3 regions of the Lacimicrobium alkaliphilum genome follow, and region 3 is predicted to be linked to each of the others. Evidence: predicted binding sites of a transcription regulator. Region 3 holds the regulator's gene; each other region holds the start of a gene.
The links. Region 3 encodes FNR, which switches genes on or off when oxygen is low (the NO sensors DNR and NnrR bind a similar motif). Its sites were predicted from a motif close to TTGATCTAGATCAA; they were not measured.
Positions count from the first base shown of each region.

Region 1 (5,622 bases), 600 kb from region 3:
GAGAATAAAGGTACAGATCACCGAGGCAATCAGGGTCCAGTACATTACGGTTCTGGCACCGTATTTATCTGACAGCCAGCCTCCGAGAATACGAAATAGGGAAGCAGGAATGGTGTATAGCGCCGCGAGGATCCCCGCCGTTGCCACACCCAGACCATACACCTCCATCAGATAATGGGGAAGCCATAAGGCCAGCGCCACAAAGGCACCGAAAACAAAAAAGTAATAGAGAGAAAAACGCCACACGCGGATATCAACAAGCGGCGAAAGCTGTTCAGCCAGGGTCGGTGACTCAGCCTGGCGCTGACCATGGGCAGGGTCGGCCCGGGCAAACAGAATAAAGCCGATTCCCATCAGCCCTATCACCAGCGCATAAATCTGAGCCGTACCCTGCCAACCGAGGGCCAGCATCAGAAAAGGGGCTCCAAAATTGGTCAGTGCCGCCCCCACATTGCCGGCGCCAAATATACCCAGCGCAGTGCCCTGCTTGTCTTTCTCGTACCAGGCAGAGATATAGGCCACACCGACAATAAAACCACCACCCGCCAGGCCCACGCCCAGTGCAGCGATCAGCAACAGAATATAACTGGTGGCAATGCTGACCAGAAACACCGCCGCCGCTGTGAGCAGCATCAATAATCCGAATACCCAGCGTCCGCCAAACCTGTCGGTTAATACACCGAGAAAAAGACGGCTGATTGAGCCGGTCAGAATAGGGGTTGCCATCAGCAGGCCCAGCTCTGTATCCGACAGGCCCAGCTCCTGCTTAAGCTGGATCCCCAAAATAGAAAAAATAGTCCAGACCGCAAAGCACAGCGTAAAAGCAAAAGTGCTCAGTCCCAGAGCACGCCGCTGGTCGGCCGGTGCCACACTTCCTGCTTCGATCATGCTGGCGCTCCGTTGTGCGTAAAGTTAAAGCATACGCACAGCGGCCCGCCTCCTCTATACAGATAAAGAGGCAGCCTCAGAACACAGGAATACCTACTATGGAGTAGCCAGGTTCATGCCGGCGATACTGTGCCAGTAACCGTTACAGTCGCGCTCTACTGTTTGGGGGCATTGCCCGTTCTTATTAGCCCGAAACTTCTCCAGCCAGTCCAGGGTATCAGCTGACAAGGGGCTTAAACGCACCACGTCCACCAGATTGTGCATACCGGCAAGATCATTAATCAGGTTGTAGCACTGGCCCGACTGGGTCTGAATACCGTTTAATACAAACAGCTCCTGCCCTTCCTGAGAGCGGGTCAGACGCCCGTTGGGGTAGTTAATGCAGCACAGTTCACACTGATCCTTGGGGCGGTTTTCGGAACGGGCGGTAAAACAGCGGGCCGAATAAGCCAGAGGCAGATAGCCATAGCCAAACACTTCCACTTCAAACTGGTTTCTGATCCCCAGCTCGTCACAGCCGCTCAGTATGTTTTGCAGCCAATCTCTGGACAGTTCCACCGGCATCACCCAGCGCTGCATCCCCAGCTTTAATAAACGGTGTAAACTGTGCTGGCTGTAACAGTTAATCGCCGGGCCTGCCACAAACGGCTTACCCTGCTCTGACAGCAACTGAATGGCGCCCACATCATTGGCCTCGATCAGAATATCGCCATTGTCACAATAGGTTTTTAAGGTTTTGACTTCGGAAGGCGCTTCCAGCAGCGCCATGGTGGACAGCACCACCTGTTTACCTTTACCGGCCAGCTCCCGCGCCAGTGCCACCCAGTCTTTGGTTTTCAGCTCCCGGCGCTTGGAGCACACGGTTTCGCCGAGATAAATGACATCGGCACTGCTTTGCATCGCCTGTTGATAAAATTCTTCCACCTGATTTTTAGGCCAGAAATACAGAATGGGGCCTAATGAATACTGCATTATTGATTCCTACTGCCATTTTCTGTGATACGCACCCAAAGAGGTCTGGCTGCCTTCGGATACCGCTTGCAGGCCCTGATTCCAGGCCGGTTGTGGATTAAAATTACCGCTGTCACGGGCACAGGCATCAATGGCCTGTCGCCAGATGCGGGTCACCTGCTCAACATAGGCCGGGCTGCGCTGGCGCCCCTCGATCTTCACCGCGCTGATACCGCACTGCATCAGCTCTGGCAGTAAATCCAGCGTATTCAGGCTGGTAGGCTCTTCAAGGGCGTGATAGACATTACCTTCCACTTCAAAACGGCCCTTACAGAGTGTTGGATAGCCGGCGTTTTCGTGTTTTTTGTAACGATCGATCAACACATCATTTAACCGGGACTCCAGCCCCTGTTCGGTTTCCTGCCAGCGCACAAAAGAAGCCGGTGAACAGGCGCCGGCCGTATTGGGAGACTCACCTGTCATATAGGAAGATAAATAACAGCGGCCTTCGGCCATAATACACAGGCTGCCATAGGCAAAGACTTCCAGCTCCACCGTGGTTTGCCGGGCCAGTTGTTTGACCTGATGAATTGACAGCACCCTGGGTAGCACCACCCGGCTGACATTAAATTGTTGCTGGTAGAAGTTGATTGCTACTGTGTTGGTGGCAGAGGCCTGCACGGAAAGATGCAGATCCAGTTGCGGGTAGGTATCACAGGCATACTCAAGCACCGCCAGGTCGGCCAGAATCAAGGTATCCGCGCCATTATCAACGGCGCTATCCACCGCATATTGCCAGCGCCGCCAGCCGTCCGGATGCGCAAAGGTATTGATAGCAATGTGCAGCTTTTTGCCATGCTGGTGCAGGTAATCTGCGGCTTTTGAGAGTTTATCACCGGTAAAGTTAAGACCGGCAAAATGCCGGGCGTTGGTGTCATCTTTGAGGCCGATATATACCGCATCGGCACCCTCAGTCACCGCCTTTTTCAGGGCCGGCATACTGCCCGCCGGACATAATAGCTCCATCAGTGCGCTCCAGATAAAAATACCCGGCAATTGTTACAAAACCAATCTGCACAAATATTGATTTAGATTAAAAAAAGGCGGGCTAAAGCTGACTAAACTATCGCTAAATATGATGTGAGGTAACCATGATTAACTTTCCTGTAGAGCCCGTTACGTTGCTCAGACCCGCTGTAAGACTGCTGAGCAGGATACCGGCAATGGTACAACAGCCCTGTGCCGGCAGATTACTGAATCTGGCGCTACACCAGCCCCTTGATGAGGGGGAGCTGGATTTTCTGGCAGGCAAAGTAATCAGAATCACCCTCACTGACATCCCCAAAAGCTGGTTTATCAGCCTGCGAGACAAGCGTCTGGAGGTGCATTTGTGTGGCAAAGAAGATGCCTGTATCAGTGGTGAGCTGGAGAATTTTCTGGCCCTGGCCTGTCAGCAGGTCGACCCTGATACGCTGTTCTTCCAGCGTAAGTTGTGTATCAGTGGTGATACCGAGCTGGGCCTGTATGTAAAAAACCTGCTCGATAGCCTGGAGCTTGACTCACTACCAGCACTGTTTGCCCGGCCACTGCAATACTACGCCAGGCGCTTCGATCCTAAGGAGGCATCCCATGCATAAATTTATTACGGACTTTTTTAATACCAATCATCAGGCACTGGAGCTGTTGTTTATTGCCTATCGTCGTCATAAAGCCCGCGATGGGGTCTACGCCCGTCAGTTGTTTGATAAATTCAAAGCCGGTATGCAGGAACATATTGGCTGGGAAGAAAATCTGCTGCTACCGGCACTGGAAAGCGCAAACCGCAAGAGCTTCCCCACTGACAAAGCCCGGGCTGAGCATCAACAGGTAATGCAACAGATAAACTGGATTGAGGGCCTGCTGGACAAAGGCGTTGACACCTCTCAGGATGATCTGTCGCTGGAATATATGCTCAATGATCATTTTGAAAATGATGAATTCAACCTGTATCCGGTCTGTGACAGAGTGCTGTCTGACGACGATACGGCGAAGATACTGATGGCGATTTACTAGGGCGAATTATCAGGGCCCGGAGATAACAACCATGTCTGACCATCAATTACTGCAGTGGTCTGAACATTTTAATCTGAGCGGACATCAGCTCATTAATGCTCAACATCACCAGCTTTTCGGGCTGGTGAATCAGCTCTATGACCTGATTCACCGAGGCGGGGATATCGAATCCATCATCTCGATTACCAGAGTACTACTCCAACAAACTGAAGGTCATTTTGCCGAGGAAGAAACGCTGTTTTACCGGCTGCCGCGAGACGAGCAGACCCTGCACCTGTTGCATCACAAACATTATCTGGAGGCGCTCAGCGCATTTCTCGAACGTCTGAACAGCGGCGTTGATATGTCAGTAGAGTCGATAACCGACCAGCTCCGCTCACTGGCTGACTGGTATCAGTCCCATGTTTTGCACAGTGACAGCAAGCTGGTTACAAACTGCTGAGCCTGAAACGCTTTTATGTCAATGGACAGATGAGCACCCGTCAACTAAACAACAGGCTTTATTTGGGTTACTGCCTTATCCAGCTTAAAACCCATAGCCGAAGTTCACCACAAGATCGGCGGGTTAAGTTATGACAAAAGGTCATTAGTGTTATACCAGCACATCCGTATAATCGCCGTTCTTATCATCATGTAAGCGGGTATAAATGAAAGGGCTTTTCTGGCAGATCTTTGACAGCTTTCTTAACCGCTCGGGCATTACCAAAGCGGACAGCCAGAAACTCTCCAGTATCCCGATCAGAGAGCGATTTAAAGTCGCTGCGGCAGCATTTCTGGCCTTACTGGTGGTGACCTACACCAGTCATTTGTGGCTGGCACCCACACCAGGTACTGTGATGCTCGCTTCTATGGGCGCCTCAGCGGTATTGCTGTTCGGCCTGCCCAACAGCCCTCTGGCCAGACCCTGGTCGTTTGCCGCCGGGCATCTGATTGCCGGTATGATTGGGCTGATGTGCTCACAACTGTTTACCGACATGGCGCTGATGGCGGCAGTGACTATTGCACTGGTACTGCTGGCCATGTATTTCTTTGAGTGTATGCATCCACCCGGCGGAGCCACCGCACTGGTACCGGTGATCGCCAGTCATGAAAGCCTGTTGGACTACCAGTTTCTGTTTACCCCCCTGATGCTCAATGTTTTTACCATGTTGCTGATGGCAATGCTGCTGAACCGTCTGATCCTGGGCCATAATTACCTGCCCCGGCTCAGAAAAAAATATGATCCGGTACACCTGCACCATGATCCCAGTCCGTTAAAGCGGCTGGGGTTGCAACCGGAAGATATTCTGCACGCTCTGAATCATTATTCAACGATTGTGGACATCAGCGAGCAGGATCTGGAACGCCTGTATCAGGAGGCGCAGATGCATGCCGTACAGAGAAAGCTGGGTGATATTCGCTGCAAAGATATTATGTCCGCTGATCTGATCACCGTTTCCCCTGATACCTCTTTGCAGGAGGCATGGCAAAGACTTAAAACCCATAAAATCAGAATGCTGCCGGTTACCGATAGCACTCAGCAGCTGTTGGGGGTAATTACCGTGGCCGATTTTCTTAAAGCACTGGGGCTGACAGACCTGTGGTCCGCTACCGGACAATTCTCAGCTCTTGCCAGTGCCCGGGCATTTAAACTGCAGAACAAACAGGTCGCCAATCTGATGGTGACAGAAGTGCGGGCGGTCAGTGCCGATGAACCACTGATTTCACTGATCCCAATGCTCTCAGATCAGG
Region 1 is NZ_CP013650.1:1,526,078-1,531,699, reverse strand. It holds gene AT746_RS06970 (nitrate/nitrite transporter) at 1-888, opposite strand, end outside; gene AT746_RS06965 (U32 family peptidase) at 985-1,860, opposite strand; gene ubiU (ubiquinone anaerobic biosynthesis protein UbiU) at 1,870-2,865, opposite strand; gene ubiT (ubiquinone anaerobic biosynthesis accessory factor UbiT) at 2,991-3,476, shown strand; gene AT746_RS06950 (hemerythrin domain-containing protein) at 3,469-3,891, shown strand; gene AT746_RS06945 (bacteriohemerythrin) at 3,923-4,333, shown strand; gene AT746_RS06940 (HPP family protein) at 4,539-5,622, shown strand, end outside.
Region 1: ubiT (ubiquinone anaerobic biosynthesis accessory factor UbiT) is a predicted target of FNR. The motif match lies at 2,923-2,936, and genes of this name have one in related genera.

Region 2 (5,622 bases), 620 kb from region 3:
GCTTGCCAGGCTTTAACCGCCACATGACCATTGGTCTCAGGTGCCAGTGACAGGATCACTTCGGCGGCATCGATGGCCGTTTCAATCTTAGGCCGCCCCTTATTGGCGCCCTCTTTAGTATGGCGCTGATTCAGCTCACCGAGGAAATCCACCTCGGTCTGGGTGTTCCAGTTAATGCCCTTGCCACCGTTACCCAGTTTATCCAGCAACGGCCCTAATGAGGTAAAGCGGGCGTAGGTGTTAGGGTAATCCCGTTCCACTACCACCATATTAGGCGCGGTTTTACCGGGGATAAGGTCACACTCGTCCTTCCACCAGGCCTTGATGCCAAAGGGCTGCGCCAGTTCACCTGGGCTGTCATGTTGCATGGGAATGGTCACCAGGTCTTTTTCCACACCCAGATGGCCTTCGCAGAGCTCGGAGAACTTCTTCGCCACGCCTTTGAAAATATCCCAGTCACTGCGTGACTCCCACACCGGATCCACCGCCTTGGAAAGCGGATGAATAAAGGGGTGCATATCCGAGGTATTAAGATCGTCCTTTTCATACCAGGTGGCCGTGGGCAGCACGATATCGGAATACAGGCAGGTGGTGGACATACGAAAATCCAGCGTTACCAGCAAATCGATTTTGCCCTCTGGGGCTTCGTCATTCCACTTCACGTCTTCTGGCTTCTCATCTCCCTCTTCACCCAGATCCTTACCCAGCAAGCCATGTTTGGTACCGAGTAAATGGCGCAACATATATTCATGGCCCTTGCCCGAAGAGCCGAGCAAATTAGAGCGCCAGATAAACATGTTGCGCGGATAGTTCTGCGGATTGTCAGGATCCAGACAGGCGAATTCCAGCTCGCCGGATTTAAGCTGCTGCACCGCATAATCTTTGGGATCCATGCCCTTTTCCTGGGCCTCTTTGCACAGATTGAGGGGATTGGTGCCCAGTTGCGGCGCCGAAGGCAGCCAGCCCATGCGTTCTGCACGGGTATTGTAATCAATGATGGAGCCGGTCCATTTGTCCTTATTGGTCAGCGGTGATATCACCTCCTGCATATGCAGTTTTTCGTAACGCCATTGATCCGAATGGTTGTAGAAGAATGACGTACCGTTCATATGCCGGGGCGGACGCTGCCAGTCCAGGGCAAAGGCCAGTGGTGTCCAGCCTGTTTGCGGACGCAGTTTCTCCTGCCCCACATAATGGGCCCAGCCACCACCACTCTGGCCGACACAACCACACATGATCAGCATATTGATCAGGCCACGGTAATTCATGTCCATGTTGTACCAGTGGTTCATACCGGCACCGACGATGATCATCGAGCGGCCTCTGGTCTTGGCCGCCGTGTCGGCAAACTCCCGGGCGACCTTGATCACATGCTCAGGTTTAACCCCGGTGATAGCCTGTTGCCAGGCCGGGGTATAGGGCAGATCCTGATCAAAATCTGAGGCACAGTTAGGATCCTTATAGCCGTTTTCCACCCCGTAGTTGGCCAGCGTGAGATCAAATACGCAGGCCACTTTCACTTTACTGCCATCGGCCAGTGTCAGGGTTTTCGCCGGCACTTTGCGGGGGATCACCGCCTCATGGCTGGTATGCTGGAAATAACCGTATTCGTGTTCTTTACCACCAAAATAGGGGAAGTTAACCGCTACGATGTCATCATGCTTTTCCTTAAGACTGAGGGTCAGACTGACATCTTTACCACTGTCACCGTCCTGCTGCTTCAGGTTCCACTTACCAACATTTTCTCCCTCTTCACCCCAGCGATAGCCAATGGCACCGTTAGGGGAAACCAGCTCGCCACTTTGCTCATCGACGGCAATGGTTTTCCACTCAGGATTATTCTGCTGACCGAGATTGTCGACCAGATCCGAGGCGCGCAGGAAACGTCCCTGGGTATAACCACCGTCTTCATGCTCATCCAGTATCACCAACATCGGCATATCGGTATAACGGCGCACATAGTCGGTGAAATACTCCACCTGCTTGTCCACGTAAAACTCTTTCAAGATCACATGACCGAAGGCCATCGCCAGTGCCGCATCGGTACCCTGTTTGGGTGCAAGCCACTGATCGGTAAGCTTGGCCACTTCAGAGTAATCCGGCGTGATACCTATCACCTTGGTACCCTTGTAACGCACTTCGGTCAGGAAGTGAGCATCAGGGGTGCGGGTCTGGGGCACATTGGAGCCCCAGCAGATAATATAATTGGAGTTGTACCAGTCCGCCGATTCCGGTACGTCGGTCTGTTCACCCCAGACCTGTGGCGAAGCAGGAGGCAGATCACAATACCAGTCATAGAAGCTCAGGCAGTTACCGCCGATCAGTGATAAATAGCGGGCACCGGCGGCATAAGACACCATCGACATGGCCGGGATCGGTGAAAAACCGGTGATCCTGTCCGGCCCATAGGTTTTGGCCGTGTACACATTGGATGCAGCAATAATCTCGTTAACTTCGTTCCAGTCGGCACGCACAAAACCGCCGAGACCGCGCTGTTGCTTGTACTCTTTGGCCTTCGCCGGGTCTTCTACGATAGACGCCCAGGCTAATACCGGATCCCGGTGCTTAAGCTTTGCCTGACGCCACAGCTTGACCAGACGCTTGCGCACCTTAGGATATTTGAGCCGGTTGGCGCTGTAGATATACCAGGAATAACTGGCACCGCGGGGACAGCCTCTGGGCTCGTGGTTAGGCAGATCAGGGCGAGTGCGGGGATAATCTGTCTGCTGGGTTTCCCAGGTGACCAGACCGTCCTTGACATAAATTTTCCAGCTGCAGGAGCCGGTGCAGTTAACCCCATGAGTCGAGCGCACGATCTTGTCGTGTTGCCAGCGCTGCCGGTAACCCTCTTCCCACTGTCGGTTTTCATCTGTGGTCACGCCGAGGCCGCCGGCAAACTCACCTTTGATATGTTTAAAGTATTTCAGCCTGTCCAGAAACTGACTCATGCCGGACTCCTATTTTATAATGGTTGCAGGTGTAAATGTGATACACCCCTACTGGTCATTTGGGTAACTGTTGAGGTCACTTGGGTATGTGGCCGATATTAAGGGCTTGGCATTCAGTTAAATTGATCTGTATCAACAGCGCAATGGGGCCCGAATAGGCTACACTGGAAGGCCTACCACCTTAGAGGTAGGGTCTGACAAGGGATAAAAACGTTAAAATAAGGGCTTGCAGGGTACCTGACCATGATTGATGTGGATGAAATCACTGCCACGTAATCTTAGAGGTACTCCCAAGGAACTGTCTGTATGACCAGATCCGCCCATTTTTTGGAATTATGAATGTTCAGTAAGTTAAATCGCTCTATCGTCTATCGCATCGGCCTGCTGATGTTTGCCATCAGCATGCTGGCGGTACTGAGTATGACCAGTTCGGTGTTTATCAGTGACAGTGCCGAACAGGATGCCTATGCGGTCAATGTCTCAGGTTCGATAAGGATGCAAAGCTACCGTCTGCTGAACACCATCCAGCAGAATGACGCTCAGACTGCACGCCGCGAACTGGCAGAACTGGAACGCAGGCTCTCATCCAACACCCTGACCTCAGGTACACAGGATCACACCAGTGAACTGAGCCTGGCTTATCAGAGCGTGCAACATCACTGGAACCATGAACTTAAACCGCTGTTTGAAGTAGCCATCAGTAAACCCATACCTAACACTGAAATCAGACAGGCGGTGGATCGCTTTGTACAGAAACTGGAAGTGCTGGTCAGCCAGTATCAACGCCATGCGGAACGGAATATCGCCAGAATCAGGTTGATTCAGGGACTGGCGTTACTGGCTATGGCGCTGTTGATGATCATCGCCATGTTTATTCTGAACCACTATATCAAGCACCCGCTGGCACAACTCACTCATATCGCCCGGCAAATCGGCCGTGGTGATTTTACCGGAAGGGCCAGTGACAGCGGTAAAGACGAACTCTCCCTGCTCGGCCATACCCTGAATCATATGAGCGAGGCCATCAGCCGATCTCACAGCACCATGGAGCAGCGGGTCAAAGCCAAAACGGCCGATCTGGAGCGCAGCAATGCCGCGCTGGAAATGCTCTACGACATTACCCGGGAGTTACACAGCGCCTCAGATAATCCCCCGAATTTTAAACATCTGCTGAATAAACTGGTGGCCGTCACCAGCGTAAAAGATGTGGATCTATGCCTGATGACCGTAGCCGGAAATAAGCCCTATGAACATATTCCCAGCCGCGACAAGGTTATGCCGTTGCGCTGTATCCAGCAAAGCTGTGATGATTGTCTGAATCAGACCCCGCAAACCCCTGACAGTGTCAGTTTTCCATTGGTTCACGCGGGAGAAAATTACGGGGTGCTGGTGTGTGAAATGATGCCAGGGCAAACATTGCAAAGCTGGCAGGAGCAATTATTCCGCTCAGTCTCAGAGCAAATTGCAGTCAGCCTGAGCCTGCGCAGCCAACAGGAACAGCAACGCAGACTGGTATTGATGCATGAACGTAATGTGATTGCCCGTGAGCTGCATGATTCTCTGGCGCAGGGCTTGTCTTATCTGAAGATTCAGGTAGCGAGATTACAGAAGATCCTCAGCCAGCCCGATGGCATCAATAAAGTCGAACCTGTTATTGATGAGCTGAAACTGGGGTTAAATTCCGCCTATCGTGAGCTGCGGGAGCTGTTGACCACCTTCAGGCTGAAAATGGATGGCCAGGATCTGCAAAGTGCCATGCAACAGAGTTTAGGACAATTGCAGAGTCGTACCGACAACATGCAACTGATACTGCATTTTAATGCAGGCAACATCCCCTTTTCGCCAAATGAAGAGATTCACCTGCTGCAAATAACCCGCGAAGCTTGTCAGAATGCCATTCATCACTCTCAGGGCTCCAGGGTTCATGTCTCCATTACCGCTCAGGGGGAAGACGATAAACAGGTACAACTCTGTGTTCGTGACAATGGCGTGGGGATCAGCGATCCACAAGGAAAACTAAACCACTATGGCCTGGCCATTATGATGGAACGGGCGCGCAGTCTCGGTGGACAACTGAATATCAGTCAGCCCGCTGATGGCGGCACCGAAATCAGTTTTACCTTTCGCCCGGCCTGCTTTAGTCAGACTCAGGAGCTAGAGCGCCATATAGTTTAAATAAACAAACACCAGAGCTGCCTGAAAAAGTTTCAATCAAGGCGTGGTTGCGCAGGAATAGCGACACTATTTCAAGCAGCCAGAACGAAGAGTGGGGCTTTTTCAGGCGCTTCTTTAGGGCGAGGCCCAAAAAGCACGCATCCGGCGGCAAATTTTCTTGATTTAGGCCCACTAAACCTTCAAAAATTTGCCTTGCCTGCGCGCTTTTTGAACTCTTGCTGGTGTTGTTTATTTAAACTATATGGCGCCCTACTAACCACTAATGGGTAAAAGCTACTCCCTGTAGAGAGTTGGCATCGGCCAGAGAAGGTAATACCCTGACGGACAGTAAGAGTATCCATAACTCAAGGACAGCCAGAATATGTTTAACGAAACCCCGGCAAAATTGTTGATGGTGGATGATCATCCACTGCTGCGAAAAGGCCTGATACAACTGATTGAGCTGGAAGAGGATCTTGAGGTGGTCGGCGAGGCTGGCAGCGGCCAGCAGGCCATTGAA
Region 2 is NZ_CP013650.1:1,501,140-1,506,761, reverse strand. It holds gene AT746_RS06825 (nitrate reductase subunit alpha) at 1-2,948, opposite strand, end outside; gene AT746_RS06820 (ATP-binding protein) at 3,288-5,123, shown strand; gene narL (two-component system response regulator NarL) at 5,485-5,622, shown strand, end outside.
Region 2: AT746_RS06825 (nitrate reductase subunit alpha) is a predicted target of FNR. The motif match lies at 3,071-3,084, and genes of this name have one in related genera.

Region 3 (5,622 bases):
GCCACTGGCACAGGGGCTCATGAGCTACTCAGAACGCGGCCAGGATTATATTGATGAGCTACTGGAAATGATTAGATTTAACCGCAAGTATATTGGCGCATGATAAAGCAAGCTATCATCCTGACCGCCCTTGGCTGGCTATGTGCAATGCCGATACAGGCAGATACACTCGAACTTGATTATGGCAGCCTGTACAGTCATACGCGAAAGCTGGATGCTGAAACTATGCCTGCGCTGCAATTCGCCTTTGGCTTTGCGCACCGGCAACAAAAGCGGCTCTGTAACATCAATGAGGCATTTATCCATACCCAGAAACAGAATATCGCCCTGAAGGTAACTCCCGAAAACCGCTTTACTGTGCCATCTGAGCAGGCACTGAAATTGGCCAGGGCGGTAGTCAATATTGAACTGGATGATATGGCCGATGATTGTGATATGTCGGTGCAACTGGAAACCACAGCAGAACATCTTAAATCTGATTACCCGTTGCACGAATTGCAGTCATTGCAGCGTCAGTACATGGCATTCTTCGACCAAATGGGTGGCTTTATGTCGTTTCTGATGCCAGAGGTGCGGGGTCTGATCATTCACTTTGCTCAGCAACCGGCGCAACAAGCTAAAATCGATGGTGGGATAGCACTGCCGGATATCAGCGACAATCAGTTGCGCCTGAGCAATCAATGGTTGGAGCAACAGAATGAGGCAGAACTGCAGTTGCCGGCCAAACCCATGCGTATTGTGGCCTGGGTTGAATAACAGATGAAATCTGACTTAACTCAGATTAATCACCTGCACTGCGGGAGCCATATCAGAAGCTGAAGAATCCGTCACCATCGGTTCAGGCTGATCAAAAGCAATATCGCCATCGGCAAAGGGGCTGTCCTGTGTCTGCAGACCCGCAAAATCAAACAGTCTGTTATCTGCCAGGTGTGAAGGCGTCACGCTTTGCAGTGCTCTGGCCATATTTTCAATCCTGCCGGGGTACTGTTTATCCCACTGCTGTAACATCTGCTTGATGACTTTACGTTGCAGATTCTCCTGTGAGCCACACAGATTACAGGGGATGATAGGAAACTGCATGTGCTGTGAATAACGATCTATGTCCTTTTCAGCACAATAGGCCAACGGCCGGATGACCATTTGTTTGCCATCATCACTGACCAGTTTTGGCGGCATGGATTTGAGCTTGCCACCATAAAACATATTCAGCAGCAGGGTTTCGAGCATATCGTCACGATGGTGACCAAGAGCAATCTTCGTTGCCCTGAGCTCTGTCGCCGTACGATATAAAATGCCGCGACGCAGTCTGGAGCACAACGAACAGGTGGTTTTACCTTCCGGGATCTTGTCTTTGACGATGGAGTAGGTATCTTCGGTCACTATCTTATAGTTAACGCCAAGCTGGCTCAGATATTCGGGCAGTACGTGGGCAGGAAAACCGGGCTGTTTCTGATCCAGATTGACCGCAATCAGCTCAAATTTGACCGGTGCAATGCGTTGCAGATACAACAAAATATCAAGCAGCGTGTAACTGTCTTTGCCTCCTGACAGGCAGACCATAATGCGGTCGCCATCTTCGATCATATTAAAATCTTCAATAGCCTTACCCACACCCCTGCGCAGGCGCTTTTGCAGCTTGTTAAAGCCGTATTTTTGTTTGGCTGTCAGCCCGGATAATTCCATCAGTATCTGCCCGGTAAAAATCAGGCGGCGATTATAACGAAATAAACCTGAGGGAGCTATTCGGCTGCTGGGCAATTATCTATGCGGATTGGTGCTACTGTTGTTGCCACCAGCTTTCTATCAACCGGAAGTTTGCCTGATTGGCCTTAAACAGCAGGTCGAACAGATCACCGATAACAGGCACTGAGCCTATAAGCAGATCGAGGAGAATATTGAACAGCATACGTGTCTGCATACTAAAGGGTACGCCCAATTGTCTGCCCAGCCAGAATATTCTCAGTGCAGGCAATAGCATAATTGCATCACCCAAAAAAGGTACCAGCCCAACCAGCGAGTCCAGTCCGAAGCGAATACCTAAAATTGAAAACCTGCTGTCTGTCAGCTCGGCCCAGTATTGCGCCGCTTTCAGCTCAGCAGGATATGCCTTCTGCGCCAATGACAGAGCCCTTATTTTTGCATCGGACTGATAAAGCCTTCCGGTTTCAGGGTCAATACATCGCAATCCAGTGCATCAATAACATGCTCGGCAGTGTTGCCAATCAGCGCCGCAGAAATACCATGACGGCCAACAGTGCCAAGCACCACAAGCTCAGCATCGATCTTTTTGGCAATGGAAGGGATCACGTCTTCCGGCAGACCTTCTTTGACGAAACAGTGTTCATCTGCCACGCCGTGGGTGCTGGCAAATGTCTGCATAGACTCGATATGATGCTTTTTCACCGATTCATTAAAATCGGAAGGATCAAACTCAGGGATCTCTACGGCAATATTTACCGGCGTACCGGGGTAGGAATTAACCAGATTAACCTGGCCCTTGAGGGTTCGGGCAAACGCCAGGGCTGTATGGGTCACCTGCTGGTTCAGTGACTGGTGATCCTTATCCTCTGTGCCCACATTGACCGCAGCAAGAATGTTACCTTGTTCGGGCCAGTCATGTTCTTTAACTAACAATACAGGTACAGGTGCTTTACGCATCAGATGCCAGTCAGTAGGCGTGAAAATGACCGATTTCAGGCCACCATGCTCATGAGTGCCCTTAACAACCAAATCATAATGGTTGTCGATCACCTCATAGATGATGCTCTCATAAGGGCGGTTATGCCAGACCACCTTGGCATCAATGGCGATATCCTTGTCTTTTACCTGAGCGTTGACCAGTTCCGTCAGCCATTCAGTTCTGTCATCCACCACGGCCTGGCGCATGGTTTCACGCTCATCAACCGATAACATGGTGGTCATTTCGTAGGAAAAATCATAGATAGACAGAAAGGCCGTAATACTGGCACCGGTCTTTTGTGCGATTAACAGGGCCCGATTCAGCGCTTTTTGTTTTTCCGTCGTCGGATCGATAACAACCAACAGTTTCTTGTAATTGACCATCTTCTGTCCCTTTTCAGTAAAGATGTTATAAGCCTATGTACAATCTAACTTTTTTTCCAATCTATCAGGTAAAAAACGGAGTCATTTTTGTTTCAGATCAAGGTTTAGTAACCCTGCCTGCTAATCTTTACCAGCTAATACCGGACTTTCTAATGCTTCTTTAAGTAATTCCGGCTTTAACAGCGTAATAAACTTACCATCCACCTGGATCATACCCAGCTTCTGAAAGCGGGTAAGCAGTCGACTGATGGTTTCTACTGTCAGTCCCAGATAGTTACCAATCTCAGCCCGGGTCATACTGAGCCTGAACTGAGTGGCAGAGAATCCACGCTGATGGTAGCGATTTGCCAGTTGTGTCAGGAAATAGGCCAGTCGCTGATGGGCCGTGCGTTTGTTCAGCAGTAACAACATGTCCTGATCCGACTGAATTTCGTTACTCATCATTCGCATGACCTGCTGTCTCAGTCGTGGCAGATCGCCGGACAACTGCTCAAGAGTCTGAAACGGGATCTCACACACCATTGAGGTTTCCAATGCCTGTGCGGCTGTCTTGTGAACCTTGTTGTTGATTGAATCAAAACCAATAATATCGCCGGGCAGATGGAAGGCCGTTATCTGTTCCTCTCCGTCACTGGCAAGGGCGTAGCTCTTAAACGAGCCTGAACGTACCGCAAATAAACTTCCCAGAGGATCACCGGACTGAAATAATTTGTCATTTTTCTGAAAAGGCCGTTTGCGCTGAATTATATTATCCAGTTTGTCCAGCTCACTACTGTTCAGGGTAAACGGCAGACAGAGCTGGCTGATACTACAATTCTGGCAACTGATGGCACATTCGCGATGCTGATTCATAAGGCGACTAAAGCTCTCAATAAATAAACTATTCCTGTATCAGCTTAGCATTAACTTGATACTGTTCACCAGCAGACTAAGGTCTTATCGCACGTATGTCTCAATTTGCCCCGCAAATTGGTTCAACAACATATACAGGCCAAAACCCAGCAGGCACAGGGCAATGATTTTTTTAGTCAGCCTGTGGCTCAGTAAGGGCTTAAGCTTATGGCTGACCACGCCGAGACTGATCAGCGCCGGCAGGGTGCCCAGCCCGAACAGGGCCATCACCATCGCACCGTTGAATGCGCTGCCGCTGGCCAGGCTCCAGGATAAGGTTGAATACACCAGGCCACAGGGTAGCCAGCCCCAGATAATGCCATAGGGCAGGGCTGCCAGTGGATGCTTAAAAGGCAGAAACTTTTTTGACAGCGGCACCAGCGGTTTCCAGATTTTGCCACCAAGCCTTTCAAGGATCGCCAGCCCCCTCCACCAGTCACCGATATAGAGTCCCAACGCAATAAGAAAAAGGCCACCGAACAGATTCAGTACCACCAGGCCATGACTCACCTGGTGAGAGAATATCGCCCCCAAACTGCCAGTCACTGCACCGGCGATGCTGTAACTAAAGATTCGCCCGGCATGGTAGCTCAACATGTAGGGCAGGGCAGACTTTTGTACAGGAATGGAGAAGGTCAGGGCACCAACGATACCGCCACACATGGCCACACAATGAACACTGCCGGCCATGCCAATCAGCAAGGCCGCCAGCCACAGCGACTCAGCGTTCATTTTGGTTGTTATCCTTATCGGCTTCTGGTTTGTCCTCATCAAACAGAATGCTAGTACCGTGACGTTCGAGATCTTCAAATTGGCCGGATTTAACCGCCCAGAAAAATACCACCACGGCCAGGGTGACCAGCAGGATAGCTATGGGGATCAGGATATAGAGAATGCTCACGAACGCGGCCCTTTATTTAATAATCGCACAGAGTTAGCTACCACCAGTATCGAGCTCAGGGACATGCCGATGACCCCCATCCAGGGAGTAAGATAGCCTGCCACTGCCAGGGGCAACACCGCCATATTGTAACCTAAGGCCCAGCACATATTCTGGATGATTTTGCGCCGTGTGAGTCTGGCCATAGCAAAGAGCTCCGGCAGCAGGGCCAGACTCGGTGTAACCAGAATAATATCGGCTGCATTCTTAGCCAGATCTGTGGCTCCACCAACGGCGACGGAGACATCGGCGGCAGCCATCACCGGCGTATCATTGATACCGTCTCCGATCATCATCACCGACTTACCCTGTTTCTGCAATGCCTGCAATTTCTGCAGCTTCTGCTCTGGAGAGCACTGGGCATAATACTCATCGATAGTCAGTTCATTGGCTATCCTGCGTACGTTTTCTTCGGCATCACCGCTGATAATAACCCGCTCATAAGAACTAAGCCGATTGAGCGTCTCTGTTGCATCCTCTCTGAGGCTGTCTGTCACCGTAAAGGCCGCCAGCAATTGGTTTCCGTTTTCCAGAAATACATTACAACCCTGCAGATCTTCAGGTACCTTGTTACGTATCAGTCTGGCACTCCCCAATCGGTAGCCTGTGCCGTTAACCGTTGCGCACAGGCCGTATCCCGGCCTGACTTCCACATCACTGACCTGTTCCGTTGTCGGGGCATCAAATGCCCGGGCGATAGGATGCTCAGAATGTTGCTCTATTGCACA
Region 3 is NZ_CP013650.1:2,123,345-2,128,966, reverse strand. It holds gene AT746_RS09710 (glucosaminidase domain-containing protein) at 1-103, shown strand, start outside; gene AT746_RS09705 (DUF2987 domain-containing protein) at 100-756, shown strand; gene ttcA (tRNA 2-thiocytidine(32) synthetase TtcA) at 772-1,683, opposite strand; gene AT746_RS09695 (DUF4112 domain-containing protein) at 1,778-2,119, opposite strand; gene uspE (universal stress protein UspE) at 2,131-3,063, opposite strand; gene fnr (fumarate/nitrate reduction transcriptional regulator Fnr) at 3,184-3,915, opposite strand; gene AT746_RS09680 (sulfite exporter TauE/SafE family protein) at 4,000-4,686, opposite strand; gene ccoS (cbb3-type cytochrome oxidase assembly protein CcoS) at 4,676-4,855, opposite strand; gene AT746_RS09670 (heavy metal translocating P-type ATPase) at 4,852-5,622, opposite strand, start outside.